3 regions of the Streptosporangium sp. LJ11 genome follow, and region 2 is predicted to be linked to each of the others. Evidence: predicted binding sites of a transcription regulator. Region 2 holds the regulator's gene; each other region holds the start of a gene.
What was found. Region 2 encodes LexA, which represses DNA repair genes until DNA is damaged. Its sites were predicted from a motif close to TCGAACANNTGTTCGA; they were not measured.
Positions count from the first base shown of each region.

Region 1: a site for LexA is predicted at 3,263-3,278, ahead of ruvC (crossover junction endodeoxyribonuclease RuvC). Genes of this name have one in related genera too.
Region 3: a site for LexA is predicted at 5,414-5,429, ahead of ACTOQ3_RS03220 (SAV_6107 family HEPN domain-containing protein). Genes of this name have one in related genera too.

Region 1 is NZ_JBPXMB010000020.1:169,114-178,904, reverse strand. It holds gene secD (protein translocase subunit SecD) at 1-182, opposite strand, end outside; gene yajC (preprotein translocase subunit YajC) at 267-632, opposite strand; gene ruvB (Holliday junction branch migration DNA helicase RuvB) at 858-1,916, opposite strand; gene ruvA (Holliday junction branch migration protein RuvA) at 2,029-2,649, opposite strand; gene ruvC (crossover junction endodeoxyribonuclease RuvC) at 2,646-3,230, opposite strand; gene ACTOQ3_RS28210 (cation:proton antiporter) at 3,359-4,645, opposite strand; gene ACTOQ3_RS28205 (YebC/PmpR family DNA-binding transcriptional regulator) at 4,719-5,471, opposite strand; gene pdxT (pyridoxal 5'-phosphate synthase glutaminase subunit PdxT) at 5,475-6,065, opposite strand; gene ACTOQ3_RS28195 (alkaline phosphatase D family protein) at 6,344-8,035, opposite strand; gene pdxS (pyridoxal 5'-phosphate synthase lyase subunit PdxS) at 8,200-9,114, opposite strand; gene ACTOQ3_RS28185 (DUF3048 domain-containing protein) at 9,268-9,791, opposite strand, start outside.
Region 2 is NZ_JBPXMB010000014.1:163,728-173,518, forward strand. It holds gene ACTOQ3_RS21750 (vitamin B12-dependent ribonucleotide reductase) at 1-1,865, opposite strand, end outside; gene nrdR (transcriptional regulator NrdR) at 1,950-2,411, opposite strand; gene ACTOQ3_RS21760 (LysM peptidoglycan-binding domain-containing protein) at 2,849-3,115, opposite strand; gene lexA (transcriptional repressor LexA) at 3,936-4,646, shown strand; gene leuS (leucine--tRNA ligase) at 4,849-7,317, opposite strand; gene ACTOQ3_RS21775 (hypothetical protein) at 7,869-9,791, shown strand, end outside.
Region 3 is NZ_JBPXMB010000002.1:135,800-145,590, forward strand. It holds gene thiE (thiamine phosphate synthase) at 1-500, shown strand, start outside; gene ACTOQ3_RS03195 (polyprenyl synthetase family protein) at 621-1,688, opposite strand; gene metF (methylenetetrahydrofolate reductase [NAD(P)H]) at 2,104-3,036, shown strand; gene ACTOQ3_RS03205 (GNAT family N-acetyltransferase) at 3,218-3,766, opposite strand; gene ACTOQ3_RS03210 (YbaK/EbsC family protein) at 3,862-4,338, opposite strand; gene ACTOQ3_RS03215 (L,D-transpeptidase family protein) at 4,458-5,270, shown strand; gene ACTOQ3_RS03220 (SAV_6107 family HEPN domain-containing protein) at 5,677-6,126, shown strand; gene ACTOQ3_RS03225 (PP2C family protein-serine/threonine phosphatase) at 6,339-7,472, opposite strand; gene bldD (transcriptional regulator BldD) at 7,690-8,184, opposite strand; gene ACTOQ3_RS03235 (amino acid permease) at 8,735-9,791, opposite strand, start outside.

The DNA.
Region 1 (9,791 bases), on a different contig from region 2:
CGGATGATGTTCACGGCGAGGTCGAGGCTCTCCTGCGAGGGAGCGCCCCCGTTCGGCGTGACGGGCTGCAGCGTCACGGTCGTGCCGCCGGCGAGGTCGAGGCCATACTCCGGGGTGTACGCCTTGTTGAGGAGCATCGCCCCGCCCATGGCGAGAATGATCGCCAGAAGCACCAGGAGCATGCGCCCCGGTCTGCTCTGGCCGCTGGTCGGTCGGGCCACTGGTCGTCAGTTCTTTCGGTTATAGGGGGTTGGAGGTGAGGCTACTCACGGCTTCTTGCTCGTCGTGTCGTGGTCTGCACCTTGCTGTTCCGCCGTCTCCACGACACCGTGGTCGACAGCCTTGACATTCTCCTCCTCCGCGTCGTCAACGGGAACCAGGACACGGCCGATGGCCGCCTTGACCCAGCGGGTCTCCACGCCGGGGGCGATCTCCAGGATCACGTCGTCGGCGTCGATGGCCACCACGGTCGCGAAAAGACCCGTCGTGGTCATGACACCGGTGCCCGGCGTGAGACTGTTCTGCATCTTGACCTGCTCCTGCTGCCGCTTGCGCTGCGGCCGGATGAGCAGGAAGTAGAACACCACGACCATGAGAGCGATCATGATCAGGCTCGAATAGTTGCCGCCCACAGGGCCGCTCCCTCTCTTGAGATTGACCGGCGGAAGCCGGACGTCACATACGGCCACGCCGCTCAGCACGTCAGCCTACACAGCCAGCCAAGGCTCGGAGTTTAGGCGAGCTGTTAAGAGCGCGGCAACGAAGTCACGTTTTGGCGCGCAGGGAAGTTCCCATTTCGATACGGTTGTCATCGATCTGTGATCAATCCTGTACGACTTCCCTACCGACTCCCAACGTTAGACGGCTCCAGGATCATCCTCAAGATCGATGAGAAACGAGGCCCCGAAGGCGTCCGGCGGGGGCACCAATCCCAGATGGGTCCAGGCCGCCGCGGTCGCCACCCGGCCACGGGGGGTGCGGGCCAGCAGTCCCTGCCGCACCAGGAACGGCTCGGCGACCACCTCCACCGTCTCCGGCTCCTCCCCCACCGCGACCGCCAGTGTCGACAGCCCCACCGGCCCGCCGCCGAACTTGCGCAGCAGCGCCCCGAGCACCGCCCGGTCGAGCCGGTCGAGCCCCTCGGCGTCGACCTCGTAGAGGTTGAGCGCGGCGGAGGCGACATCCCTGGTGACGACGCCCTCGGCGCGCACCTCGGCGAAGTCGCGGACCCGGCGCAGCAGCCGGTTGGCGATGCGGGGGGTGCCCCGGGAGCGGCCGGCGATCTCGCGGGCGGCGTCGCCGGGGAGCGTGACGCCCAGCAGGCGTGAGGAGCGGTGCAGCACCTCCTCCAGCTCGGCGACCCCGTAGAAGTCCATGTGCGCGACGAAGCCGAAGCGGTCGCGCAGCGGCGCGGGGAGCATGCCGGCCCGGGTGGTGGCGCCGACCAGGGTGAACGGGGCGATCTCCAGCGGGATCGCGGTCGCCCCGGGACCCTTGCCCACCACGATGTCGACGCGGAAGTCCTCCATCGCGAGGTAGAGCATCTCCTCGGCGGGCCTGGCCATCCGGTGGATCTCGTCGATGAACAGGACCTCGCCCTCGGAGAGGGTCGACAGGATCGCCGCGAGGTCGCCGGCCCGCTCCAGCGCGGGCCCCGAGGTGATCCTGAGGGGCACGGAGAGCTCGGTCGCGATGATCATGGAGAGGGTCGTCTTGCCCAGCCCGGGCCCGCCGCTCATCAGCACGTGGTCCGGCGGCCGGTTGCGCCGCAGCGCGCTCTGCAGCACCAGCGACAGCTGCTCGCGCACCCGCGTCTGGCCGATGAACTCCTCCAGCCGCTTGGGCCGCAGCGCCGCCTCGATGTATCTCTCGTCGCCCTCGGCGTCCGGCGACACCAGATCACGGTCGGAACTCACGCCGCCCCTCCCCTGCTCGCCGCGCGGCGGAACCGCCGGAGCCCCTTCGGGCACCGCGTGGCGGCCCCGCCCACCGTCTCCCGGCACACGTCCCGTACGGCGCGCTCGCCTCTCATCGCACGCTCAGCGCGCGGAGCGCGGCCTTGAGCAGGGCCGCGACCTGCGGGGTGCGGCCCTCGGCCAGCTCGGCGGCGGCCTGCGGCTCGACGGTGGCGACCGCCTCGTCGGCGTCTCTCCCCGAGTAGCCCAGACCGACCAGCCCGGAGTGGACCTGGGCGCGCCAGGCGGGCGCGGCGGCGCGGCCGTCGAGCGCGGCGCTGACGGCCTCCTCCGGCGTGCCGAGCTTGTTCTTGAGGTCGACGATGATCCGCTGGGCGCCCTTCGGGCCCACCCCGGGGACCCTCGTCAGCGCCTTGACGTCGGCGGAGGCCACCGCCACCCGGAGCGCGTTGGGAGTGTGCACGGCCAGCATCGCCAGGGCGACCTTGGGGCCGACCCCGCTCGCCGTCTGCAGCATCTCGAAGATGCCGCGCTCGTCGTCGGTGACGAAGCCGAACAGGGTGAGCGACTCCTCGCGGACCACCAGCGAGGTGGCGAGCCTGGCCTCCTCGCCCGTCCTGAGCGTCGCCAGCGTGCCCGGCGTGCAGTGCACGAGGACCCCCACCCCGCCGACCTCGACGACCGCCCCGTCAGCGGTGATCGCGGTCACCTGCCCTCGCACCGAGGCGATCACTTCGCGGTTCCTCTCGGGTGTCCGGCCCTGCCACGGCCTCGGAAGTAGGCGGCGGGGGTGGTGGTGGCGCCCGCCGCCTTCGCGGCGGCCTCGGCCAGCCTGCTCTGGGCCCCGCCCCGCCACACGTGGCAGATCGCGAGGGCGAGCGCGTCGGCGGCGTCGGCGGGCTTGGGCATGGCGTCCAGCCGCAGCAGCCGGGTCACCATCGTGCCGACCTGCTGCTTGTCGGCCGTGCCGCTGCCGGTGATGGCGGCCTTGACCTCGGACGGCGTGTGCAGCGCGACCGGCAGGCCCCTGCGGGACGCGCACAGGATCGCCACGGCGGAGGCCTGCGCGGTGCCCATCACGGTCCTGAGGTTGTGCTGGGCGAAGACCCGCTCCACGGCCACCGCGTCGGGCCGGACCTCGTCGAGCCACCGCTCGATGCCCGCCTCGATCGCCACCAGCCGGGCGCCGATCTCGTCGTCGGCGGGGGTGCGGACGACCCCGACCTTGACCAGGCTCAGCGGCGCGCCGGGCCTCCCCTCGACGGCGCCGAGCCCGCATCGGGTAAGCCCGGGATCGACCCCCATCACCCGCAACTCGGGCAACCGCACCGACACGCCTCCGCTCGCCGAACACCTGTTCGGTGGCAGACTCTACCGCGTGGGAGCGGCCCGCGCACGGCTCTTCCCCGGCCCGCCGGAGGGGCCGCGAGCCGGTCCCGGGCTCACAGGTGCTGGGCGGCGGGTTCCGCGTCCTCTGCGTCCTCGTCGTCGCTCTTCTTGTCGCGCAGCCGGTCCAGGCGGTTCATCACCGGCGAGGCCGAGATCCCGTGGATGGCCAGGGAGGCCAGCACGGTGAAGGCGACCACGGCCCAGAGCTCCTCGGCGGGCACGCCGAAGTCGGCCTGGCCGAGGGCGTAGGCGAGGTAGAACAGCGAGCCGATGCCGCGGATGCCGAAGAACGCCGTCGCGACGCGCTCGCGCGGCCCCGCCCTGCCGCCCAGCTCGGCGAGCCAGCCGGTCAGCGGCCGGATGACCAGCAGCAGCAGGAGGCCGACCGCGGCACCCCGCCAGGTGAGCGCGGACAGGCCGCCCATCGCGACGAAACCGCCGAGCAGCATGATCAGCCAGGCGGTGAACAGCCGCTCGAGCTGCTCGATGAAGCCGTGCAGCACCCCGTTGTAGCCGTGGCTGCGCTCGGCCGCCCTGATGGTGCAGGCGGTCACGAACACCGCGATGAAGCCGTAGCCGTGCACCAGCTCGGTGAGGCCGTAGGCCAGGAACGTCGCGGCCAGCGCCACGAAGCCGTCGCGGTGCTCGGCCAGCCGCAGGTCGGACTTCTGGGCGCGGAAGAAGAGCCGCCCCAACCCCTTGCCGATCAGCAGGCCGCACACCACGCCCGCGGCGCACCGGTAGAGCAGGTCCACCAGCGTCCACTCGGCGATCCAGCCGACACCCCCGCTGACGGCCAGCGCGATCGCGGCGTACACCAGGGGGAAGGCCAGGCCGTCGTTGAGGCCCGCCTCGGAGGTGAGGGTGAAGCGGACCTCGTCGTCGGCCTTCTCCGAGTCGACGGGCTCGCCGACCTGCACGTCGGAGGCGAGCACCGGGTCGGTCGGCGCGAGCACCGCGCCCAGCAGCAGCGCCGCGGCCAGGGGCCAGCCGAGCAGGCCGTACGCCGCGGCGGCCACGGCGAGGACGGTCAGCGGGAGCGTCCACCCCAGCAGGCGCCAGGTCGAGGACCAGTCGTGCCGCCCGAAGGGCCGGTTGATGGCCAGCCCGGCGCCCATGAGCGAGATCAGCACGCAGATCTCGGTGGCGTGCTCGACCAGCGCCCGGTGAGCCACCGGATCGGGATCGGGCAGCTCCAGGGGCAGGGCGTAGAGGAGGAGGCCGCCCAGCAGGCAGGCCAGCGGGAGCGAGAAGGGACGGCGGTTGAGGAGCCGCGGCAGCGTGGCCGCGAGCAGCGCGGCGACCCCCGCCACGGCAAAGATCAGGTCAGGATTGCCCATTGTCCGCGTGATATGCCCTTGACCACGCGGACAAACCTCGCAGACAACCCGAGATCACACCGAATGGTCCGGGTTACGCGTCGAGCTTCTCCATGACCTCGTCGGAGACGTCGAAGTTGGCCCAGACGTTCTGCACGTCGTCGCTGTCCTCGAGGGCGTCGATCAGCCTGAAGACCTTGCGGGCGCCGTCCTCGTCCAGCGGGACGTTCATCGTCGGCATGAAACTGGACTCGGCCGAGTCGTAGTCGATCCCGGCCTCCTGCAGGGCCTTGCGGACCGGGACGAGGTCGGTGGCCTCGGAGACGACCTCGAACTGGTCGCCCAGGTCGTTGACCTCCTCGGCGCCCGCGTCGAGGACCGCGACCAGCACGTCGTCCTCGGCCAGCTCACCCTTGGGGACGAGCACGACGCCCTTGCGGTTGAACATGTAGGACACCGAGCCGGGGTCGGCCAGCGAGCCGCCGTTGCGGGTCAGCGCGACGCGGACCTCGGAGGCGGCGCGGTTGCGGTTGTCGGTGAGGCACTCGATCAGCACCGCGACGCCGCCGGGGGCGTAACCCTCGTACATGATGGTCTGCCAGTCGGCGCCGCCGGCCTCCAGGCCGCCGCCGCGCTTACGGGCACGCTCGATGTTGTCGATCGGGACCGAGCTCTTGCGCGCCTTGGTGATGGCGTCGTACAGCGTCGGGTTGCCGTCCGGATCGGGTCCGCCGGTCCGGGCCGCGACCTCGATGTTCTTGATGAGCTTGGCGAACAGCTTGCCGCGCTTGGAGTCGAGCGCGGCCTTCTTGTGCTTCGTCGTCGCCCATTTGGAGTGGCCGGACATCGCCTAGAGCTCCCTCACCATCTCAGCGAAATATGAATGCACACCGACATCCCCGGTAAGTTCCGGGTGGAAGGACGTGGCGAGCAGCGGTCCTTGGCGGACCGCGACGATCCTATCCCCAGGTTCGGCCAGCGCCAGCACTTCGACCTCCGAACCCACGGATTCCACCCAGGGCGCGCGGATGAAGACGGCCCGCATGCCGCCGCGGCCGGCGAAGTCGACGTCGGCCTCGAAGGAGTCGACCTGGCGGCCGAAGGCGTTGCGGCGGACGACCATGTCGATGCCGCCGATCGTCTGCTGACCTTCGATCCCGCCCTCGATCCGGTCGGCCAGCATGATCATTCCAGCGCAGGAGCCGTAGGCGGGCATGCCCGCCTTGATCCGCATCCGAAGTGGTTCGAGCAGGTCGAAGGTCTCGGCGAGCTTCCACATCGTGGTGGACTCGCCGCCCGGGATGACGAGGCCGTCGACCGCCTCCAGCTCACGGGGACGCCGTACGGTGACCGCTCTGGCGCCCACCGCCTCCAGGGAGCGCACGTGCTCGCGCACGTCTCCTTGCAGCGCGAAGACGCCGATCGTGGGGACGATGGTCACCGGTGGTCCTTCCCGTCCGGGTGAGATGCCCCTTCAGCGTATGGCCACCCCTCGTACCGGCCCAAACCGGTTCACGCTCCGGCCCGGCGCGGAATCCGCGCCGTGACGACGGCCCGGATCCCCGTTCCCGTGCCGGGGCCGTCCGGGGCCGTCCGGGGCCGTCCGGGGCCGGGGAGCCGCGGGTCCCCGGCCGGAACGCGTCGCGGGTGCCCCGCCGCACGTGCGGCGGGGCACCCGCGACCATGGGTGTCAGGTGATCTCCGGCGATCGAGACGAGGTCAGGGACGCTTGGTCTCCAGGTCCACGGTCTCCTGGATCCAGTCGATCCCGGGGGTCCTGGCGGCCGAGGGGTCGACCGGGCGCAGGTAGGTCCGCTGCACGCCGGGGACCCGGTCCTCGATCACGAAGGTCGCCTTGGTGTGCACCGCCGAGCCCGGCTGCGTCACCTTCGGCAGCACCTTGAAGTCGGCGGTGAGCCGGTCACGCTCGATCCGGGTCATCACGTAGCCGCGCTGGTTGTTGTAGAACTTCAGGTGCGGGTTGATCGTCAGGTACGGGTGGGTCGCCGGGTCGGAGTCGAGGCCGTCGCCGCCCGTGGTGATGGACGAGGCGACCAGCTCGGAGCCGACCGTGCGGGTGGTGGGGTCGTCGTAGTCGAGCTTGAGGTCGCTCGCCCAGTGGGCGTGCACGTCGCCGGTGAGCACCACCGGGTTGCGCACCTCGGCGTCCACCCAGCCCTGGGTGATGCGCTGCCGCGAGGCGACGTAGCCGTCCCAGGCGTCCTGGCTGGTGATCTTGGCGGGTCCGGCGTTGTTGTCGCGCTGGGCGAAGAAGACCTGCTGGCCGATGACGTCCCAGCGCGCCTCGGAGCGCCGCATGCCGTCCAGCAGCCAGCGCTCCTGCGCCTCGCCGGTGATCGAGCGGGCGGGGTCGACCGCCGCCGGGCAGTCGCTGTAGCCGTCGCCGCAGCCCTGGTCGCTGCGGTACTGGCGGGTGTCGAGCATGTGGAAGGTGGCCATCCTCCCCCACCGGACGCGCCGGTAGAGCTGCATGTCGACGCCCCGGGGGATGGAGGCGCGCCGCAGCGGCATGTTCTCGTAGTACGCCCTGAAGGCCGCCTCGCGCCGGGCGAGGAAGTTCGGCTGGGGCACCTCGGGCTTCTCGGGCACCTCGTCGGCCCAGTTGTTGTCCAGCTCGTGGTCGTCCCAGACGACCAGCCAGGGGGCGGCGGCGTGCGCGGCCTGCAGGTCGGGGTCGGTCTTGTACTGGGCGTGCCGCTGGCGGTAGTTCGCCAGGCTCTCGGTCTCCGGCCCCTCGTGGTGGCGGATGTTGCCGCCGGGGATGGTGTAGGTGTCGCGCCGGTACTCGTACTGATAGTCGCCCAGGTGCAGGATCAGGTCGGGCCGCTCCTCCGCCAGGCGCCGGTAGGCGGTGAAGTAGCCGTGCTCGTACTGGGCGCAGGAGACGAAGGCCATCGCCAGGGCCGAGCCGTGGGAGAGGACGTGCGGGGCCGTCCTGGCCCTGCCGATCGGTGAGACGTACGGGCCGACCTTGAAGCGGTACCAGTAGTCCCTGTCGGAGGGCAGCCCGTTCAGCTCGACGTGGACGCTGTGGCCCCACTCGGGAGCGGCCGTGGCCACGCCCCGGCGCAGCGGGCGGCGGCCACTCTCGTCGCCGTAGACGTGCCACTCGACGGCGAAGGGCCGGGCGGGCATGCCGCCCAGGCCGTCCTCGGCGAGCGGCTGGGGTGCCAGACGGGTCCAGATCACGAAGCCGCCGGAGTCGGGGTCCCCGCAGGCGACGCCGAGCGTGAACGGGTCCGAGCGCAGGCCGCGGGAGGCCAGGGACGCCAGAGACGCGGCGCTCTCCTGGGCGGGTCCGGGATCGGCGTGCGCGGCGGCGGGGATGCCCGCCGCCGCACCGGCCGCGATACCGGTGACGAGAAAGGACCGGCGGGTGAACTTCGACAAGGGAAACCTCCCGGGTGATCGGGCTCGAACGCCCGTCAGCCTCGCGGAGCACCATGACTGAGGAGTTAACTCCTCCTGTCAGGAAAAAGGCGATCTCCATGACGGAGATCGCCTTTTCCCGGTTTTCCGGAGTTCCCAGGGGGCCCCTGGCACCCCCGTCCGCTCTACCAGCCGCGCTCGGCGAGCCGGTGCGGGGCCGGGATGTCGTCGACGTTGATGCCGACCATGGCCTCACCCAGACCGCGGGAGACCTTAGCGATGACGTCGGGGTCATCGTAGAAGGTGGTGGCCTTGACGATCGCGGAGGCGCGCTCGGCGGGGTTGCCGGACTTGAAGATGCCCGAACCGACGAACACGCCCTCGGCGCCGAGCTGCATCATCATCGCCGCGTCGGCCGGGGTGGCGATGCCGCCGGCGGTGAACAGCACGACCGGCAGCTTGCCGGTCCTGGCGACCTCGGCGACCAGCTCGTACGGCGCCTGGAGCTCCTTGGCCGCGACGTAGAGCTCGTCCTCGGGCAGCGAGCCCAGGCGCTTGATCTCGCCCCTGATCTTGCGCATGTGGGTGGTGGCGTTGGAGACGTCGCCGGTGCCGGCCTCGCCCTTGGAACGGATCATCGCCGCGCCCTCGGTGAGGCGGCGCAGCGCCTCGCCCAGGTTGGTCGCGCCGCAGACGAAGGGCACCGTGAACTGCCACTTGTCGATGTGGTTGGCGTAGTCGGCCGGGGTGAGCACCTCGGACTCGTCGATGTAGTCGACGCCGAGCGACTGGAGCACCTGGGCCTCGACGAAGTGGCCGATGCGGGCCTTGGCCATGACCGGGATCGAGACGGCGGCGATGATGCCGTCGATCATGTCGGGGTCGCTCATCCGGGAGACGCCGCCCTGGGCGCGGATGTCGGCGGGCACCCGCTCGAGCGCCATGACGGCGACGGCGCCGGCGTCTTCGGCGATCTTGGCCTGCTCGGCGTTGACGACGTCCATGATGACGCCGCCCTTGAGCATCTCTGCCATGCCGCGCTTGACCCGGGCGGTTCCGGTGACGGTGGTCTCGCTGACTTCGGGCGTGCTGCTGGACACGGTCTCTACCTCACGACGGCTGGCTGCGGATCACGGGCCGTCCGCGGGGGACGGCCACTACGCTTCCATCGTAGGCGCTGGCGGCCCGCCCCCTCACATGACGTCTTGTCGCTGTCGGGCGATCTTCTTGGACAGGATGTAGGACTCGCGCGGTCAGGGAATGACGGGTTTGGCGGAGGCGAGCACGACCCAGACCTGTCCCGGGGCGAAGTTCATCGCCTCGCCCGCCTCCGTGGTGAAGACGGTGCCGTCCTTCTCCTTGGGCCGCGACCAGCGGGCCTTGAACGCCTGGCCGTCGCGGAGCACGATCGCCCTGCCCTTGCCGGTGCTGTGCACCAGCGGGGTGTAGCTCTGGTTCTTGTCGTGGAACTGCGAGCGTTCCGTCTTGGTGTACTGCACGACGATCGTGGGCGCGCCGAGCTGGCCGCCCTCGGCCGCCATGTCCTTCTTGCCGTCCTGCCAGATCAGCCACTTGCCCGCCGCCTCCGACCAGCGGAAGGTGAAGCTCGCCGCCGGATACTTCACGCTGTACGTCTTGCGCGGCACGCCGCCCTCGGGCGCGTCGCCGAAGGTGAACCCGATGTCCTTGGCCCTGCTCGCCTTGGGCGCCCCGGCCAGCAGCCGCCTGGTGTTGGCGAACAGGTTGTAGGGGGCGAAGCGTCCCGGCTGGCGGAAGT
Region 2 (9,791 bases):
TCGCGCCGCAGGCCGGGGGCGTCGACGACGTGGCCGTGCTCGGCGATGAACTCGACGATCGCCTCGACCTGCTCCTCCTGGTAGCCCAGCCGCCGCAGCGCGCGGGGGATCGTCTGGTTGACGATCTGCATGGAGCCGCCGCCGACGAGCTTCTTGAACTTGACCAGGGCGAGGTCGGGCTCGATGCCGGTGGTGTCGCAGTCCATCATCAGGCCGATGGTGCCGGTCGGGGCGAGGAGCGAGGCCTGGGCGTTGCGGTAGCCGTTCCTGTCGCCGAGCCGCAGGCACTCGTTCCACTGCTTGGAGGCCTCGCGGTGGATGGCCCCGTCGATCTCGTCGAACGTGCGCAGGGCGTCGTTCGCGTCGTTGTGCTTGCGCATGACCCGCTTGTGCGCGTCGGCGTTGCGGGCGTAGCCGTCGTACGGACCCACGACCGCGGCCAGCTCGGCGCTGCGGCGGTAGGAGACGCCGGTCATCAGCGAGGTGATGGCCCCGGCGACCGCCCGGCCGCCGTCGGAGTCGTAGGCGTGGCCGGTGGCCATGAGCAGCGCGCCGAGGTTGGCGTAGCCGATGCCCAGCTGGCGGTAGGCGCGGGTGGTCTCGTCGATCTTCTCGGTCGGGAAGTCGGCGAAGGTGATGGAGACGTCCATCGCGGTGATGACCAGCTCGGTGATCTTCACGAAGTTCGCGATGTCGAAGGTGTCGTCGTCCTTCAGGAACTTCAGCAGGTTGATGCTCGCCAGGTTGCACGAGGAGTTGTCCAGGTGCAGGTATTCCGAGCAGGGGTTGCTGGCGGTGATGCGGCCCGTCTCCGGGCTGGTGTGCCAGTCGTTGATCGTGTCGTCGTACTGGAGGCCGGGGTCGGCGCACTCCCAGGCGGCCTTGCCCATCTTGCGGAACAGCTCTCTGGCGTCGATCTTCTCGATGACCTCGCCGGTGAGGCGGGCGCGCAGGCCGAACTCCTCGCCGTTCTCCACCGCGCGCATGAACTCGTCGGAGACGCGCACGGAGTTGTTGGCGTTCTGGTACTGGACGGAGACGATGTCCTTGCCGCCCAGGTCCATGTCGAACCCGGCGTCGCGGAGGGCGCGGATCTTGTCCTCCTCGCGCGCCTTGGTCTCGACGAACTCCTCGATGTCGGGGTGGTCGACGTCGAGGACGACCATCTTGGCGGCGCGGCGGGTGGCGCCCCCGGACTTGATGGTGCCCGCGGAGGCGTCCGCGCCGCGCATGAAGGAGACCGGGCCGCTGGCGGTGCCGCCGCTGGAGAGCAGCTCCTTGGAGGAACGGATCCGGGAGAGGTTGACGCCGGAGCCCGAACCTCCCTTGAAGATCACGCCCTCTTCCTTGTACCAGTCGAGGATCGACTCCATCTGGTCGTCGACGGCCAGGATGAAGCAGGCGCTGACCTGCTGCGGCGACGCGGTGCCGACGTTGAACCAGACGGGCGAGTTGAAGCTGAAGACCTGGTTGACCAGAGCGTGCTTGAGCTCGTGGTCGAAGATCTCGGCGTCCTCGTCGGTGGCGAAGTAGCCGTGCTCGACCGCCGTACGCGTGTAGACGCCCACCACCCGGTCGACCAGCTGCTTGAGGCTCCACTCCCGCTGCGGGGTGCCGACCGCGCCGCGGAAGTACTTGGTGGTCACGATGTTGGCGGCGTTGACCGACCACGACTGGGGGAACTCGACGCCGCGCTGCTCGAAGTTGATCGAGCCGTCGCGCCAGTTGGTCATGACGACGTCGCGGCGCTCCCAGGTCAGCTCGTCATAGGGATGCACGCCTGGCGTGGTGAAGATGCGCTTCATCTTCAGGCCCTTGCGCGGCCTCTTGCCCCCACGTGTCACCGCGCCGACAGTCTCCGTCATGACTTCCCCCTCCTGGGGCTCCGCAGAACCCTCGAATCGGACCACATCAACGCGCCGCCTCACCCCCGGCGCCCGGGGTCTGCATCAGTCCTGCTCGGTGGAGCGCTCCGCCCGGAGCCGCTCGATCTCCGCCTCGAAGTCGGCCAGGGTCTCGAACCCCCGGTAGACGGAGGCGAACCGCAGGTACGCCACCTCGTCCAGCTCGCGGAGCGGGCCCAGGATGGCCAGCCCGACCTCGTGGGCCGCGATCTCGGCGCACCCGGTGGCCCGGATGCTCTCCTCGACCCGCTGGCCCAGCTGCGCCAGGGAGTCCTCGCTGACGGACCGCCCCTGGCAGGCCCGCCGGACCCCGGCGATCACCTTGTCCCTGAAGAACGGCTCCGTCACACCGCTGCGCTTGCTCACCATGAGCAGGACGGTCTCCTGCGTGGTGAACCTGCGCCCGCATTCGGAGCACGTGCGCCTGCGGCGGATGGCCCCACCGTCCTCGGTGGCCCGGCTGTCGATGACTCGCGTGTCGAGATGGCGACAGAACGGACAATGCACGCGTGTCGCCTCCTTGACTACCGAAGCGGCCGACCCACTTCACCTACCCACCACGCGCACGCCCAGACGCTCGCGCACACACCTTCGAATAGTCGAGGTGCGGTAATGGAAACACAATCTGTGGTGAAGGGTTGCGATGCAGCCACTAGATGTTGTGGTCCAACCGTAGAAGTGCGCGACCATGAACGCAAGTTGAAACGACCTTGCCGGACGAAGTCGCTGATCAGCCGTCACATCCCGGCGTGTCGCCACCCGGGCGAGACCCCTCTCGTCCCGGGCACCTCTTCCCTCACAAACGCCCCGGGCGATCTGTCAGGCGAGACACCCCGCACTCCCCCTCCCCGCCCGCCGACCGCCCTCTCGGACCCCTCCCCCACGTACGCCGCCGCCCCTCCCCCACCTCGGGGGTCCACCTCGGGGACAGGCCCTCCCGGGCCTCAGCGGACGAGGCCCTCGGGGAGATAGAGCCGGGTCCCCGGCCGGACCGTCGAGCCGGACAGCCCGTTCAGGTCCATGACACGACGGACCATCGGGCCGGCGTCGGCCTCCTCCGTCAACGCGTCCGCGATCTCCCACAGCGTGTCGCCCGCGTGCACCGTGATCCGGGGAAGGCCCTCAAGGTCCGGTCGCCCGCCCGCCGAGGCCATGTCGATGCGCCCGCCGATCCAGAGCACCCCCAGGGTGAGGAGCGCGAGCACCGTCACCGCCACAATCCTTCCACGCCTGGTGAGCCGGAGTGGCCGCCGGACGGACGACGGACGGGCGACGCCGGAACGGCGGGCCCGCACCACGGGCGCCACCGCCGATCCCGGCGCCCTCCTCGGCCCGGATCCGCTCCCGAGCCCCCGCTCCGGCTCACGGCCAGGCCTCCGGCCCGGCTCGCGACCGGGTCGCCGTCTCCGCTCGCGCCCGGACGACCGCCCGGACTCCCGGCCGGACCCCTGCCCGGATTCACGCCCGGACAGCCGCTCGGCCCCCGGCCGGGACCCCTGCCCGGACCTCCGCCCCGGCTCACGGGCGGCCGCCTGTCCGGATTCGCGCCCAGACGCCCGCTCGGACACCCGCTCGAGGCCCTGCCCGGACCTCCGCCCCGGCCCACGGCCGGGGCGCGGCCCCGGCAGCGGTCCCGACACCGGCGCCGACCCCCGCCCGGACCCCGGCCCGGGCCCCGCCTCGGACCTTCGCGCGACCTCCGGCTCCGGCTCCGGTCGCGGGGGCGGCACGAGCCGCAGGCGCGGCGCCTCCGGTGAGCGCCGCGCCGCCCGGGATGCCGGCACGGTCCTGGATCGCGGTGTCGTCGTGGTCGGTTTCATGGTGACCCCCATCCCCTCGACCTGGCCGAACACATGTCGAAGAAAGATCGGCGAATCGAACACGATGTCGATCGAACTCCCGTACGATGTTGTACACCACGGCGTCGCCGATTTCGAGGACATTCGAACAATTGTTTGAATATGATCTTCGGCCGAGGTATGGTCGCTGTGTGCGACGTGTTAAATACAGACCGGGAGGCGAGGAGTTCGTATGAGCCAGCACAACGAGAACGGTTCGGCCGCCAGCGACCTGGCGGTGCGAAGGCGTGACTCCCTTGGCCTCACCCCCAGGCAGCGGAAGATCCTTGAGGTGATCCGCGATTCCGTGCAGCAGCGCGGTTACCCGCCGTCCATGCGGGAGATCGGTGAGGCGGTGCAGCTCACCAGCACCTCCAGCGTGTCGCACCAGCTGACGGCTTTGCAACGCAAGGGCTACCTGCGGCGTGATCCGCACCGCCCCCGCGCCCTGGAGGTCCGCCTTCCCGGCGAGCCCGTGCTGTGGGTGGATCCCGACTCCGGCGAGGACGAGGCCCCGGTCAGCCGCCCGACCGCCGCCTACGTCCCCCTGGTGGGCCGGATCGCCGCCGGTGGTCCCATCCTCGCCGAGGAGAGCATCGAGGACGTCTTCGCCCTGCCCAAGCAGCTTGTCGGCGAGGGCACCCTCTTCCTCCTCCAGGTGACCGGTGACTCGATGATCGAGGCCGCCATCGCCAACGGCGACTGGGTGGTCGTACGCCAGCAGCCGGTCGCCGACAACGGCGACGTGGTCGCGGCGATGATCGACGGTGAGGCCACGGTCAAGACCTTCAAGCGCAGAGACGGCCATGTCTGGCTGGTCCCGCACAACCCCAACTACGACCCGATCCCGGGTGACGAGGCCACCGTGCTCGGCAAGGTCGTCGCGGTCCTCCGCAAGCTCTGACGCGAGCGTTCCGGGGCGAGCTCCGGACCGTTCTTCTCCGCGCCTGCTGAGCGAGTTTCGAAACACGTCGTCCCGAGGCGAGTTCCATACCACGCGCCTCCGGCCTCCACGCGACACGCCGGAGGACGCGCGACACGCCGGATGGGCGGTGTCCCGACACGGGATACCGCCCATCCGGCGTTCTCAGGGCTTCCCCGGCCGCCTAGGGGACGATGTTGACCAGCTTGGGCGCGCGGACGATCACCTTTCGCGGCTCCCCGGACAGGAAGGACCGAACCTTCTCCGACGCCAGGGCCAGCGCCTCCAGGTCCGCCTCGGAGATCTCCGGGGAGACCTCCAGCCGGTCGCGCACCTTGCCCGCGACCTGGACGACGCAGGTGACCGACTCCTGGACCAGCAGTGCCGGATCGGCGACCGGCCAGCCCGCGGTGGCGACCGAGGCGGAGTGCCCCAGCCGCTCCCAGCCCTCCTCCGCCGCGTACGGCGCGACCAGGGACAGCATGACCGCCAGGGTCTCGGCGGCCTCCCTGACCGCCGGGTCGGCGGCGCCGGGCCCGGAGTCGATGGCCTTGCGGGCCGCGCTCGTCAGCTCCATCATGCGGGCCACCGCGACGTTGAAGCGGTGGGAGTCGACCAGCTTGGTGACCTCGTCGATGGTGTGGTGGACGACCTTGCGCAGGTTCAGGTCTCCGGCGGTGACGTCCACCCCGGGCGCCGAGGCCGCGCCGGCCTCGGCCATCACCCGGAACGCGCGGGCCAGGAACTTCTGCGACGCCGCCGGGGAGACGTCGGCCCAGTCGATGTCCTCCTCGGGCGGCCCAGCGAAGACGACGGTCAGCCTGACCGCGTCGACACCGTAGGCGTCGATCTGCTGGCCCAGGTCGACGCCGTTGCCCAGCGACTTGGACATCGCCTTGCCCTGGTTGATGACCTGCCCCTGGTTCAGCAGGCGGGTGAAGGGCTCGACGAAGTCGATCATCCCCATGTCGTGCAGGACCTTGGTGAAGAACCTGGCGTACAGCAGGTGCAGCACGGCGTGCTCGACGCCGCCGATGTACTGGTCGATCGGACCCCACCTGCGGACGCGCTCGACGTCGAACGGGCCGTCCTCGTACGCCGGGTCGACGTAGCGCAGGAAGTACCACGAGGAGTCGACGAAGGTGTCCATCGTGTCGGTGTCGCGCTTGGCCGGGCCGCCGCACTTGGGACAGGAGACGTTCACCCAGTCCTCGGCCGAGGCCAGCGGGGAGACGCCCTTGGGTGCCAGGGCCTCGCCGCGCATGTCGGGCAGGGTGACGGGCAGCTGGTCGTCGGGGACGGGGACCTCGCCGCAGTCGGCGCAGTGGATGATCGGGATCGGGCAGCCCCAGAAGCGCTGGCGGGACAGCAGCCAGTCGCGCAGCCGGAAGTTGACCGTGAACCGTCCGGTGCCCCGCTCGCTCAGCACCTCAATGATCTTCCGGATCGCCTCGGCCTTGGCCAGGCCGTCCAGCGGGCCGGAGTTGACCATCGCGCCGTCACCGGAGGTGGCGACGCCGGTCTCGCCCGGATCGGCCAGGCCGGTGTGCACGACCACCCGTACCGGCAGGTCGAAGGCGCGGGCGAAGTCCAGGTCGCGCTGGTCGTGCGCGGGCACGGCCATGATGGCGCCGTGGCCGTAGTCGGACAGCACGTAGTCGGCCGCCCAGACCGGCATGCGCTCGCCGTTGACCGGGTTGATGGCGTACCGGCCCAGGAAGACGCCGGTCTTCTCCTTCTCGGTGGACAGCCGGTCGATGTCGGACAGCTTGGAGACCTCGACCCGGTAGGCCTCGAACGCCTCGCGCCGGTCGTCGGTGACGATCTCCTCGGCCAGCGGCGCGTCCGGGGCGACCACGAAGAAGGTGGCGCCGTACAGGGTGTCGGGACGGGTGGTGTAGACGGTGACCGGCTCGTCGCGGCCCTCGATCACGAAGTTGACGTCGGCGCCCTCGGACCGGCCGATCCAGTTGCGCTGCATGGTCAGCACCCGCTCGGACCAGCCGCCCTCCAGCAGGGCCATGTCGTCCAGCAGCCGGTCGGCGTAATCAGTGATCTTGAAATACCACTGGGTCAGCTCGCGGCGGACGACCTCGGCGCCGCAGCGCTCGCACCTGCCGTCCTTGACCTGCTCGTTGGCCAGCACGGTCTGGTCGTTCGGGCACCAGTTGACCAGGCCGCCCTTGCGGTAGGCCAGGCCGCGCTCGAAGAAGCGGTTGAACAGCCACTGGGTCCACTTGTAGTACGAGGTGTCGCTGGTGTGCAGGCGGCGGGACCAGTCGAAGGAGATCGCGTAGCGCCGGTAGGAGTTGGCCTGGGTCTCGATGTTGGCGTAGGTCCACTCCGCCGGGTGCGCGTCGTGCTTGATCGCGGCGTTCTCGGCGGGCAGGCCGAAGGAGTCCCAGCCGACGGGGTGCAGCACGTTGTAGCCGCGCTGGACCCAGTAGCGGGAGATGACGTCGCCCAGGGCGAACACCTCGGCGTGTCCCATGTGCAGGTCGCCCGAGGGGTAGGAGAACATGTCGAGCATGTAGCGCCGCTCACGCGGGTCGGCGGGGTCGTCGGAGGCCCGGAAGGGGTCCAGTTCCTCCCACCTGCGCTGCCACTTGACCTGCAGGGCCTGCGGGTCATAGTGCTGCTCGTCGCTCTGCATGTCGGCTCGCTCGCTCACGTCGGTTTCCTCGGGGTGTGTCTGCGTGGATGGTCTGACCCGTCCGGCCCAATGCAAAAACCCCCCGCTCACGCGGAGGGCAGCCGCATCGGCAGGGCGCTCAGGGACGGGAGAGCCGATGCGGCCCGATAAGCAGGGTCGCGGCACGCATAGACCAAGACTATCGCAGCCCGCAAGGCGTATTCATGGCCAGGGAAAACAGGGCCGATCGCGGCAAGCGGGGGACAGGATCCGGCCAGGTCGGCAGAATGGGGTTCCCGTACTCGCGGGGCAACGAGACCCGATGGCTATGCGGCCTGTTGTGACCTCGTATGTCTCTCACGTTTACTCTTCTAACCGTGGCACATTCAGCAGAGCCGGGGCAGGGCCCGGATCCGATGGAGGTCGGCCTGCCCATGCAGGATCCGCCGACCGACCCCACCGGACTCCAGTTCAGGGGGGCGTTCTCCGGTTTCCCTGCGAGCCCCCCCGTCTCACGTGAGACCATGCCCAATACGCCTAATTCGGGCACCCGCGCGGGAGGTAAGGAAAGCATGGCCTCGGAGCAGTCCAGCCAGTCCCACCTGCCTCCGGCATGGCCGGAGGCTGCCGAGCCGTCGCCCTCGTGGACGAACGACCCCCTCGGTACCGGCCCTCGGCTCCCCCGCCCGCAGGACGAGTCGCAGGGCGGCAACGGCTCCTCGTGGCAGACCTCACCCGGCGGCGAGGGGCAGCGCCCCGCCGCCTCCCCGGCGGATCCCCCCGGCGGCCGGCCTCAGAGCCCCCCGTCCCACGACGACGGCCGCACGCAGCGCCCGCAGGCCGACGGCTGGGCACAGGCGTCGAACCCCCGGAGCGACAGCTGGTCGGAGGCTTTCAGCCCGCGCAACGACGGCTGGGCGCAGGCGTCCGCCCCCCAGGGTGACGGCTGGTCCCAGGCCTCCGGCCCGCAGGGATCAGGCACTCAGGGCGACGGCTGGTCCCAGGCCTCCGGCCCGCAGGGCACCGACGGCTCGCACCAGACCTCCCCCGGCAACGGATGGCCGCAATCCGCCTCCGCACAGGACGGCTGGGCACAGGCGTCCAGCCCGCGCAACGACGGCTGGGCGCAGGCGACCACCCCCCAGAGCGACGGCTGGGCACAGGCCTCCGGCCCGCAGGGATCGGGCGCTCAGGGATCAAACGCTCAAGGTGACGGCTGGGCACAGGCCTCCGGCCCGCAGGGCACCGACGGCTCGCACCAGACCTCCCCCGGCAACGGATGGCCGCAGCCCGCCTCCGCACAGGACGGCTGGGCGCAGGCCTCGGGCCCGCAGGCCGACGGCGACGGCCACCACCCGTCCTCCCCGAACAACGGATGGCCGCAGTCCACGCCGCCACAGGACGGCAACGCTCAGCCCACCTCCGCCCTCCAGGCCGGCTCTTCCAACGGCTGGGCGCAGGCCGGCACACCGACCAACGACGGCCGGCCCAGCGCCACGCCCCACGACGACAGCCGTGCGCAGAGCCCGCAGGCCAACGGCTGGGCACAGGCGACCAGCCCGCAGAACAACGGCTGGGCACAGGCGTCGAGCCCGCAGGGGGACGCGCGCCGGCAGGGTTCCGATGCGCCGGCGGGCGAGACGTGGCAGGCCGCCGCCCCGGGAAACGACGCCCCCGCCTGGCCTCCGGCACAGCCGACGGAGAACGGCGGGTGGCCGCCCTCACCCGCGCCGGCGGAGAACGCCCCCTGGCCACCCGCGGCCCCGGCGGGCGGTGGCGCGTGGCCTCCGGCCCTCTCCTCGGGGAACGCGGGTCCCGCCGAGGCGCAGACCTCGGCGTTCTCCCCCTCCTGGGCGGGCACCGACGCTCCGGCCGTTCCCTTCGGGAGCGCCCATCCCGGCGCCGCTCAGGGAAACGCCCAGGGCGCCCCTTCCGGCGTCGCCCCCGGTGGTCCCCCTTTCGGGGGCGCCTCACCTGAGGCCGGCGCCCCGAACGGCACCCCGAACGGCGACGGCACCGGAAACGCGCGGCGCAGCTACGGCGTGCCGGACACCCCCGCCATGTGGGCCCAGGCCGCGAACGCGGCGGCCTCCGGCGCACCCGCCCCCCAGGCCCCCGTTCATCCCGGAGCCGGCCCCGGGCCGTCCCAGCCCCAGCCCGGCCACCCGGGCCACCCGGGCCAGTCCGGACATGGGGGTCACCCCGGCCAGCCTGGGCATCCGGGCCAGCCCGGCCATCACCTGAGCCGCGACCCCTCCGACCCGAACAAGCCGTTCGTCACCGCGGGCCAGATCAGCGGCCCGAAGACACCTCCGCCCGAGCGCCAGCAGGAGCTGTGGAACACGGTCTTCGGCGACAACTACCAGGCCATCGAGGACGAGGACGAGCTCGGCGAGCGGGGACGGCCGGTCTGGATCTTCGCGCTGGCCGGGTCCGTGGTCATCGCGCTGCTCGGCGCGGTGCTCTGGGCGTTCCTGGCCGGGCCGCTGGCCGGC
Region 3 (9,791 bases), on a different contig from region 2:
CGCGCGAGGAGCTCGACCTCCTCGCCGTCTTCCGCGAGGCCTGCGACCGGCACGGCACCCTCCTGGCCGTGAACGACAGGGCCGACATCGCCTACGCGATCCGTCCCGACGTGCTCCACCTCGGCCAGGATGATCTGCCGGTGCGGGTCGCGCGCGACATGCTCGGCGACGACATCCTCATCGGGCGCTCCACTCACGCCCCCGAGGAGGCGTCCGCCGCGGCCGTCGAGCCCGGTGTCGACTACTTCTGCTGCGGCCCGATCTGGCCGACGCCCACCAAGCCCGGCAGGTTCGCGCCGGGCCCCGGCCTGCTCAGGCACGCCGCGGCCCTGGAGACCGACCGGCCCTGGTTCGGCATCGGCGGCATCGACCTCGCCAACCTCGACGAGGTGATGTCGTACGGCGTGCGCCGGGTCGTGGTCGTGCGGGCGATCACCGAGGCCGACGACCCCAAGGCGGCGGCCGAGGAGTTCAAGCGGAGGCTGGCCGTCCCCGCCTGAGGCCCCTCCGCCCGGCGAGGGCCGCGTTCCCCGCCGGGCGGGCCGGCCTGTCCGCGAACCTTTTCACGAACCGGTTCGCGAACCCGCCGCCGCTCGGCCGGGTGTGCGTCCGGCGCGCGGTCAGGTCCGCCGGGAGGTGGCGGCCACCGCGAGGTCGGCCAGGGCCGCGCGGGCCTCGGGAAGGATCGGGGCGCCCTCCAGCGAGCCGAGGGCGTTCTCCAGATACCCCTTGATCAGGTCCTCGCACGCCACGAGGGCCCCCGTCTCCTCGATGATCCGGCGCAGCCGGTCGACCCCCGCCTCGTCCAGGCCGGGGTCGCCCAGCGTGGTGCGCACCACCTGGGCCTGCGACTCCGAGGCCGCGGCCAGCGTGCGGGCGATGAGCATGGTCCGCTTGCCCTCGCGGAGATCGTCGCCGGCCGGTTTGCCGGTCTCGTCAGGGTCGCCGAACACGCCGAGGATGTCGTCGCGCAACTGGAAGGCGATGCCCACGGACTGCCCGTACTCCTCGCAGAGCCGGTCGATCCACGGCTCCCTGCCCCGGGCGGCCAGCACCAGGCCGAGCCGGAGCGGCTGCTCCACGGAGTACTTGCCGCTCTTGAAGAGGGCGACCCGCAGCGCGCTGTCGAAGGTGCCCTCCCCGTGCGCCTGCTCCAGCAGATCGAAGTACTGCCCGCACATCAGCTCGGTGCGCATGTCGTCGTGGACCTTCTGCGCCGCCGCCAGCGAGGCGGCCGGCAGGCCGCTGTTGCGCCACATCTCACCGGACCAGATGAGCATCAGGTTGCCCAGCAGGATGGCCGCCCCCTCGCCGAACTGCTCGGCCGAGCCGTGCCAGCCCGCCTTCCTGTGCAGATCCTCGAACCTGCGGTGCGCCGAGGGCATGCCCCGGCGCAGGTCGCTGGCGTCCATCACGTCGTCGTGCACCAGGGCGCTGGCCTGGAGCAGCTCCAGCGAGGCCGCGGCGGCGAAGAGCGCGGGATCGTCACCTCCGCCCGCGCCACGCCAGCCCCAGTAGCAGAAGGCGGGTCGCAGCCGTTTGCCGCCCGCGAGGAAGTCCTCGGCCGCCGAGACGAGCGGGGCCAGCTCCGGAGCGCTGACCTGCGGGCGCTGCCGTTCGACGAATCGCCGAAGAGAGCGGTCCACCTCGGACCGGATCGTGTCCAGCGCGGCTGCAGAAGTGATCATCGAATACCTCCAGTGTGGAGACCCTGGGCTTCAGCTCTGGGGGGGAAACGCGGTACGTTGCCGTGCGCCGCGGCAGCGTGACCAGCGGTGATGACGCACCGATCACCGTACGCATGATCGACAAGATCCTCTCCGCCGGTCCGGCGGAGAGGTGGAACGCCTGTGGAGCCGATGTAAGGCACGACACCTCCGGGTTCCTTGCGACTGGCGACGAGGCAGGAAACCCAATCTATGAAAATCGGAATCTCCCGCCTTCGACGGCGGGAGGAGGTCAGGTAATGAGATTAACGGTCCAAGAGGACATTTCGATCTAGAGGGGCGGTTGATTTGCGCGATAATTGACATAAGGCCGTTCTGCGGGTGGCGGCGATGATCTGATCGGGCACCCGGGCGGCCGGGCAAGTATCCTTGCCCCATGGCTCTGGGTCGCGCATCTGTCCTCCCCGATCGTGTCGCCACCGTCCGCGAACTCCTCGCCGCCGGTGCCCGCTCGTTCTCCTTCGAGTTCTCCCCCCCGAAGACCGACGAGGGAGAGCGTCAGCTCTGGCGAGCCGTCCGTGAGCTGGAGTCGCTGCACCCCACCTTCGTGTCCGTCACCTACGGCGCGGGCGGCAGCACCCGCGACCGCACCGTCGACATCGTCGAGCGGCTCGCCCACGAGACCACGCTCACCCCGGTGGCCCACTTCACCGCCGTCAACCACTCCGTCCGCGAGCTGCGCCACCTGATCGGCCGCTTCGCGGGGGCGGGCGTGCGCAACATCCTCGCCGTGCGGGGCGACCCGCCCGGCGACGTGACGGGCGAGTGGGTGCGCCACCCCGAGGGCGTCCAGTACGCCGAGGACCTGGTCCGGCTCATCCGCCAGTCCGGCGACTTCTGCGTGGGCGTGGCCGCCTTCCCGTACAAGCACCCCAGGTCGGGTTCGGTCGAGTCCGACACCGAGTACTTCGTGCGCAAGTGCCGCGCGGGCGCCGACTACGCGATCACCCAGATGTTCTTCCGCGCCGAGGACTACCTGCGGCTGCGCGACCGGGTGGCGGCCGGCGGCTGTGACACGCCGATCATCCCCGGGATCATGCCCGTCACGCAGATGAGCACCATCGCCAGGTCCGAGCAGCTCTCCGGCGCGCCGTTCCCGCCGGAGGTGGCCGAGAGGTTCGCGGCCGTCGCCGACGATCCGGCCGCCGTGCGCAGCCTCGGCATCGAGCACGCCGCCGAGCTCTGCCAGACCCTGCTCGACGAGGGGGCGCCCGGCATCCACTTCATCACCTTCAACCGCTCCAGCGCGACCCGAGAGGTCTTCCAGGCCCTCGACCACACGCCGAAGGCCGCCCCGCTGCCGACCTGAGCCGTCGCGTCCCGGCCGCCCCGCCCCCGCTCCCGCCGGGGCACGGCGGCCGGCGGGTGGTCCCTGTCCGGCGGGGCCCCGGTCACCGGGGCCCGGCCCGGCTCCCCGAGCGGGGCACGCCGGTGCGGGACGTCCCGGGAGGGTGGCGTCCCGGCGGGGACCCGGAGCTCCGGCCGGTGGCTCAGCCGCCCAGCGGCAGGACGGTCCCGAGGATCGCGTAGCGCTCGTGCCCGCCGGGAAAGACGAACTGCGTGAGCAGGTCCACGAAGCCGATGCTCCGGTAGAGGTGCCGGGCCGCGGTGGGCTGGTCGCGGGTCGACAGCACGGCGGTGCGCTCCAGGCGGCCCGCGCACATGCCCGTGATCATCGCCCGGCCGATGCCCTTCCCCTGGTAGTCGGGGTGGACGTGGATCTCGGCGAGCTCCAGCGCGTCGCCCAGCCAGCCGCGGGCACTGCCCTCGCCGTGTTCCTCCGCGAGGGCCCGCCTGACCACGTCGTGCCACCACTGGCCGGGAACCCCGTGGAAGCCGTAGGCGACGCCCACCGGCGTGCCGTCGGCGAGCTCGGCGAACAGGCAGGTGAAGGCGGGGTGGGTGGCGTGGTTTCCCATGATGAGCCTGCGGCCGGCGATCTGGTCGGCGGGCGGGTTCATCGCCTCGGTGTAGACGTGGAGGACCGCGTCCAGCCGGAGCCTGAACTCGTCGGGTCCGATCCGTCGCAGTCCGATCACGCGTCGCACCCTAGCAGTGCGGACGTGGCGCGGGTCGGCACGATGCGAGAGCGCGGCGCCTGGTGAGTGCGGCACTCAAGTGCCGCGGAGGACCGTCATTCGACCTCGACGGGAACCCCGCCGGTGATGCGGACGAGCTCCTCGAAGGAGGTCGGGAAGACGGTGTGCGGATGGCCGGCGGCGGCCCAGACGACCTCGTGCTTGCCCAGCCAGGTGTCGACCAGGGTCCTGACCGGCGCGGGGTGGCCGATCGGGGCGATGCCGCCGATGACCTGGCCGGTGGCCGCCCGTACGAAGGCGGGGTCGGCGCGCCGCACCTTCGCCACGCCGGCGGTCCTGGCGATCAGGTCGGTGTCGACCCGGTGGGCTCCGCTGGTCAGCACCAGGAGCGGCTCGCCGTCGGCCTCGAATATCAGGCTGTTGGCGATGGCGCCGACCTCGCAGCCGAGCTGCGCGGCCGCGGTGGCGGCGGTCGGGGTGGCCTCCGCGAAGACGACGATCTCGCCGGGGACGCCGTGCTCGCGCAGGACGGCGGCGACCTTCTCGATGTTCGGATGCAACTTTTCTGGCACGCGGCCACTCTAAACAGATTGACCGTTGATTGCCGCTTTATAACCGGCGGCCTGCACGGGGAACCCGTGCGCTATGGTCCCTTGACCTGATCCATAGTGATATGAGGAGTTGATTGAAAGTGGGGGTTGGACAGCGGCAGGGAGTGGCCGCGCTGATGACGGCGGGGGCCGTGCTCCTCTCTTCCGCGGGCGTCACCCTTTTCGCGGGCGCCGCCGCGGCCCAGACCTCGGCCTCCCCGGCCGTCTCGGCCGTGACGGCCGTGACGGAGACGGGGGCGAGCCCGTTCGTCGCACCGGGCAAGACGCTCAAGCTCGGCGCGAAGGGCGCCGCGGTGAAGGTGCTCCAGACCCGGCTGGCCGAGCTCGGCTACGCCCCGGGCAGGATCGACGGCCGCTACGGCGGGGCGACCCTGGCGGCGGTCTGGGCCTTCCAGAAGGTCAACGGCGTCACCCCGACCAGCACCGTGGCGCGCAGGACCTGGGCCGCCCTGGAGGCCCCGCTGGCGCCGAAGGTGCTCGTGCCCAACGGGAAGCCGACCCGGGTGGAGGTCAACCTCGCCAAGCAGGTGATGGTCCTCTACGTCGGCGGTGTGGTGAAACTGGTCAGCCACACCTCCTCCGGCAGCGGGATCTCCTACTGCGAGACGGCCACCTGGGAGGGCAGGGCCCAGCGGTTCTGCGGCGACGCCCGCACGCCGACGGGCGACTACAAGACCACCTGGCGCAGGGACGGCTGGCACAAGTCCTACCTCGGCCAGCTCTACAACCCGATCTTCTTCAACGGGGGCATCGCCTTCCACGGCGCGCTGTCGGTGCCGCTGGCGCCCGCCTCCCACGGCTGCGTACGGCTGCCGATGCACGTGGCGGAGGTCCTTCCCGGTCTGCTCGGTACGGGAGTGCCGGTGCACGTCCGAGGCAGGTTCGCCCGGTAGGGCGGAGGGACGGGCGATCCGGCGGGCGTGACCCCGCCGGTCGTGAACCGGGGCCCCGGGAGACGGCGATCTCCCGGGGCCCTTTCGCGTGCCCGCACGCACCGATCTCCCCGGACTCGCGTGTGCCCTCACATACCCGAAGATCGAACTTTTGTTCGCCGTTTTACTTGACAGTATTAGTGATCGAATTTATGTTCGATGTGATGGCACGGGGCTCGCGGCTCGTGTCCGAGGGCGGCCGATCCGGTCCACGTCGTCGGCGGAGACGATCGGGCCAGGTCAGGACGGGCGGGGAGAGGGGAAGCTCCTCGTCCGGCCGTCCGGTGGATTTGTCGGTGGGGTCTGCGAGTGTGATACCACCGGCGAAAACGCCGGAGCCGCTTGCGACCAAGGAGGCTGAAGCACTATGACCCCTCGGCTCAGCGATTCCGGTGGGCCCCGGTTGTCCCCCACGGTGCGGGCGCACCTCTCAGACGCGCGCGACTGCCTCGAAGAGGCCGCCGCCGCCCGGACTTCCGCCGCGCGTTACGTCGCGGCCCATCTCGCCGCGCTCAGGGCGGCCGCTGCCGTCCTGGCGGCCCGTCCCCGTCCGATGGAGGGCCGCAGGAGGCGCAGGCTGCGCAGCGCCTGGGAAATGCTGCCCGAGGCCGAGCCCCGCCTGGCCGAGTGGGCACCCTACTTCGAGACGAGCGCGGCCAAGCGGGCCGCCGCCGAGGCGGGCCTGACCCGCACGGTGTCCTCACGAGACGCCGAGGAGCTCATCTCCGAGGCGGAGCGTTTCGTCACCGCCGTGGAGAAGCTGCTCGGCGTGCCGAGCCAGCCCATGCTCCCCGGCCAGGTCCCCCTAGCCGGTTAGAGCCGGAGCGGCCTCCCACCCGGGGTCGCCGCCCGGGCTCACCGGCGCCGTCCCCGTACGTCTCCGTGCCCACCGGTCCTCCCGGGCGGGGCACGGAGACGTACGGGGACGTTTTTCGCGTCGCCTGCCCCTCGCGTCGCCTGACCTCGCGTCGCCCGTCCATCGCGCCACCCGCCCAGGGCGCCCCCGGGCCGCCCTCACCCCGTCCGTTCTCACGCCGCCGCCGTGGAGTTCTGGCGGGCGGCGCGGTGACGTAGCAGGAGCATGGCGGCGTCGTCGCTCAGCGGCCTGCCCACGTGGTCGAGCAGGTCGGCGCGGAGGGCGTCCAGCGAGCCCTGGGGGTCGTCGCCGTCCAGCAGGTGCGCCCGCTCCAGCAGCGGGTAGAACTCGCCGGTCCCGTCGCGCGCCTCGATGACCCCGTCGGTGTAGAAGAGCACCTGGTCGCCCGGCTCGAACGGGATGTGGTGCGGCTGCGGCTCACTGGCCTTGAGGGCGCTCATGCCCAGCGGGAGCGCCTCGTCCGGCGGGTCGGCGAACCAGATCGCGCCCTCGGCGTCGAGCACCATGGGCGCCGGATGGCCGCAGTTGATGACGGTGATGGTGGAACCGCCGCTGATCTCGGCCAGCACGGCGGTCACGAACTGCTCGCCGGACAGCTCGCGGGTCAGGGCGTTCTCCAGGCGCGCCACGACGCCCTGGAGCGTCCTCTCGTCGTGGGCCGCCTCCCGGAAGGCCCCGAGCACCACGGCGGCCGTCTCCACGGCCTCCAGGCCCTTGCCCTGGACGTCTCCCACGATGATCCGAACCCCGTGCGGGGTGGTGACGACCTCGTACAGGTCGCCGCCGATCCTGGCCTCCGCCGTGGCGGAGGTGTACGAGACGGCCACGCCGATGCCCGGTCCCGCGCGGCGGGGCACCGGGCGCAGCAGCACCCGCTGGGCGGCCTCGGCCACCGAGCGCACGTCGGCGAGCTGGTGTTCGTGGCGCAGCCGCCCGGCGCTGGCCAGCACGCTGGCCACGGTGACGCCGAGAATGGCGAGGAGGGTGATGTCGGTGCGGGGCATCCAGAGGATGTCGTTGTAGGCGCCGAGCGCGAAGCACAGCACCAGGGCGACGACGCCGACCACCGTGGTGCGGGTCAGGCCGCACGCCACGCTGGCGAAGGCCGGGCCGAGGGCGAGCAGCGGCAGGAGGCCGGACGTGGGACCCGAGCCGAAGTCGATCAGAGCCACCACGGCCATGACGACGAACGGCAGGAGTTTCAGGGTGTCCTGGGTCTTGGTGGTGCCGATCGAGGTCAGCAGCCGCAGGAAGGCACGCGTCTTGGTCGATCCCAGCGACGCCATGACGGCGCGGAGACGGTTTTTCCGGCTTGATCGAGAGTGATCGAGCCGATCATCTCCCGAGGCCATGTCCACCACATCTCGCTAAACGCATGTTTGCCTTTTCCTACCACAGTGGCGGTCAGGCCGGGGCGGGACGAAGGGCACGTTCTGCTGAGAGCGGGAATATCTGCGGGGTGGGCACGCCGGTTCCGGCGCACCCACGACCGGTCAGGGGTCGTCAGAAGGACTCGACGGCTCGGCGCGCCTCCGGGTCCAGGACGCCCCAGCTGATGAGCTCCTCGGTGAGCTCGCTGGGGGACTTGTCGTAGATCACGGCGAGGGAGCGGAGGTCCTCCTGACGGATGGACAGCACCTTGCCGTTGTAGTCGCCACGCTGGCTCTGGATGGTGGCCGCGTAACGGGCGAGCGCGCCCGCCTTCTCCTTGGGGAGCTGGGCGAGACGCTCAAGGTCGATCACAAGCTTCGGTGTCGGGCCCAGGGGGCTCGGAGCGGCCCCTCCCGGCAGCAACTCCGAGACCGGCACCCCGTAGAAATCAGCCAGTTCGGCAAGCTTCTGCACGGTGACGGCACGGTCGCCACGCTCGTAGGAGCCAACGACGACCGCCTTCCAGCGCCCGCGGGACTTCTCTTCTACTCCGTGCAGGGACAGGCCCTGCTGGGTGCGGATGGCGCGGAGTCGTGCACCCAGCGACTTGGCGTACTCAGACGGCATGGTGTGGCCCCCCGGCTCTGTTATGTAGTGCTCTCAACATGATTGTGCTACCTCGCAACTTATGCCCCGTTCACCGGGTTGGCGCCCGGGGTGGGCACCTTCGGTGACCGATGCGTCAGGGTTCACCCGATAACGCCACGAGGTGTGGTTACGGACAGTGACGGTAAAGCTGTGGGCGCCTAAGGTCAAGCTGATTGGAAAAAAGATGCCGAATCCGGTCCGGTGGGGTCCGCGTCAAACGCCGCACTTGTCCTACCCCGCATCGCGAAACCTCCGGTTTTTTCGGGACTTCCGCATGATTTCCGGCTCTTCTCCGGGATTCGAGACGACGTCCTCCCCGGGCGCGGCGACAGGCGTATGATCTTGAACGATGCGGCGGCGGGCAATACCCGGTGCGACGGTCCCGCGCTGCCGGAGGCGGGGCCCGGCGCGCCCGCGTGCCGGTCCGGACACCGCCCTGGAGACTCCGCCCGCCGTGTCCCGGCCGTCCCGCCCCGAGGCCCGGGGCGGGGGCGGGGGCTCGCCCCGGGCGTCCGGCCGGCGGCCCCGGTCACCGGACGCCCCGGTCGAGACGCGAGTGGCGATAGCCGTAGAGGAAGTAGGCGAGCAGGCCGGCCGCCATCCAGATCCCGAAGGCCAGCCAGGTGACGCCTGCCAGGCCGGCCATCACGACGAGGCAGAGGATCACACCGAGGATCGGCGTGATCGGGAAGAACGGTGTCCTGAAGCCGCGGGGCAGGTCTGGGCGGGTGCGGCGCAGGACGAGCACACCGGTGTTGACGATCGCGAAGGCGAACAGGGTGCCGATGCTGGTGGCCTCGGCGAGCCGGCCCAGCGGGACGAACCCGGCGAGCACGGAGACGAAGGCGGCCACGATGAGGGTGTTGGCGACCGGTACCCGGCGGCGCGGGCTCACCCTCTCGAAGATCTTCGGAATCAGGCCGTCGCGCGCCATGGCGAACAGGATGCGGGTCTGGCCGTACAGCACGGTCAGGACCACGCTGGCGATGGCGATGGCCGCGCCGAAGGAGATGACGACACCGGGCCAGGTGGCGCCCACGGCCCGCTTCGCGATCACGGACAGGCCCGCCTCGGTGCTCTCCGGGCCGAAGTCCCGCCACGGCATGGCGCCGACGGCGGCCAGCGCCACCAGGACGTAGACGAGCGTGACGACGCCGAGGGACAGCATGATCGCCAAAGGAAGGTCGCGCCTGGGGTTCCTGGCCTCCTCCCCGGCGGTGGAGGCCGCGTCGAAACCGATGTAGGCGAAGAACACCTGCGAGGCGGCGGCGGTGATGCCGGCGACCCCCATCGGGGCGAACGGCGCCAGGTTGCCCGAGTCGAACGCGGTGAACGCCACGACGCAGAAGAACGCCAGCACCGCGATCTTGACGAGCACGAGGATCGCGTTGGCGCCCGCGCTCTCCGAGGCGCCGCGCAGCAGCAGCCAGGTGGCGAGCAGGACGATCAGGATCGCGGTCAGGTTGACCACGCCGCCCCGGTCGCCGGGGGAGTGGACGACGGCCGCCGGGAACGTCCAGCCGAACAGGTCCAGGAGGAAGGCGTTGAGGTATTCGCCCCAGCCGACCGCCACGGCCGCCACCGAG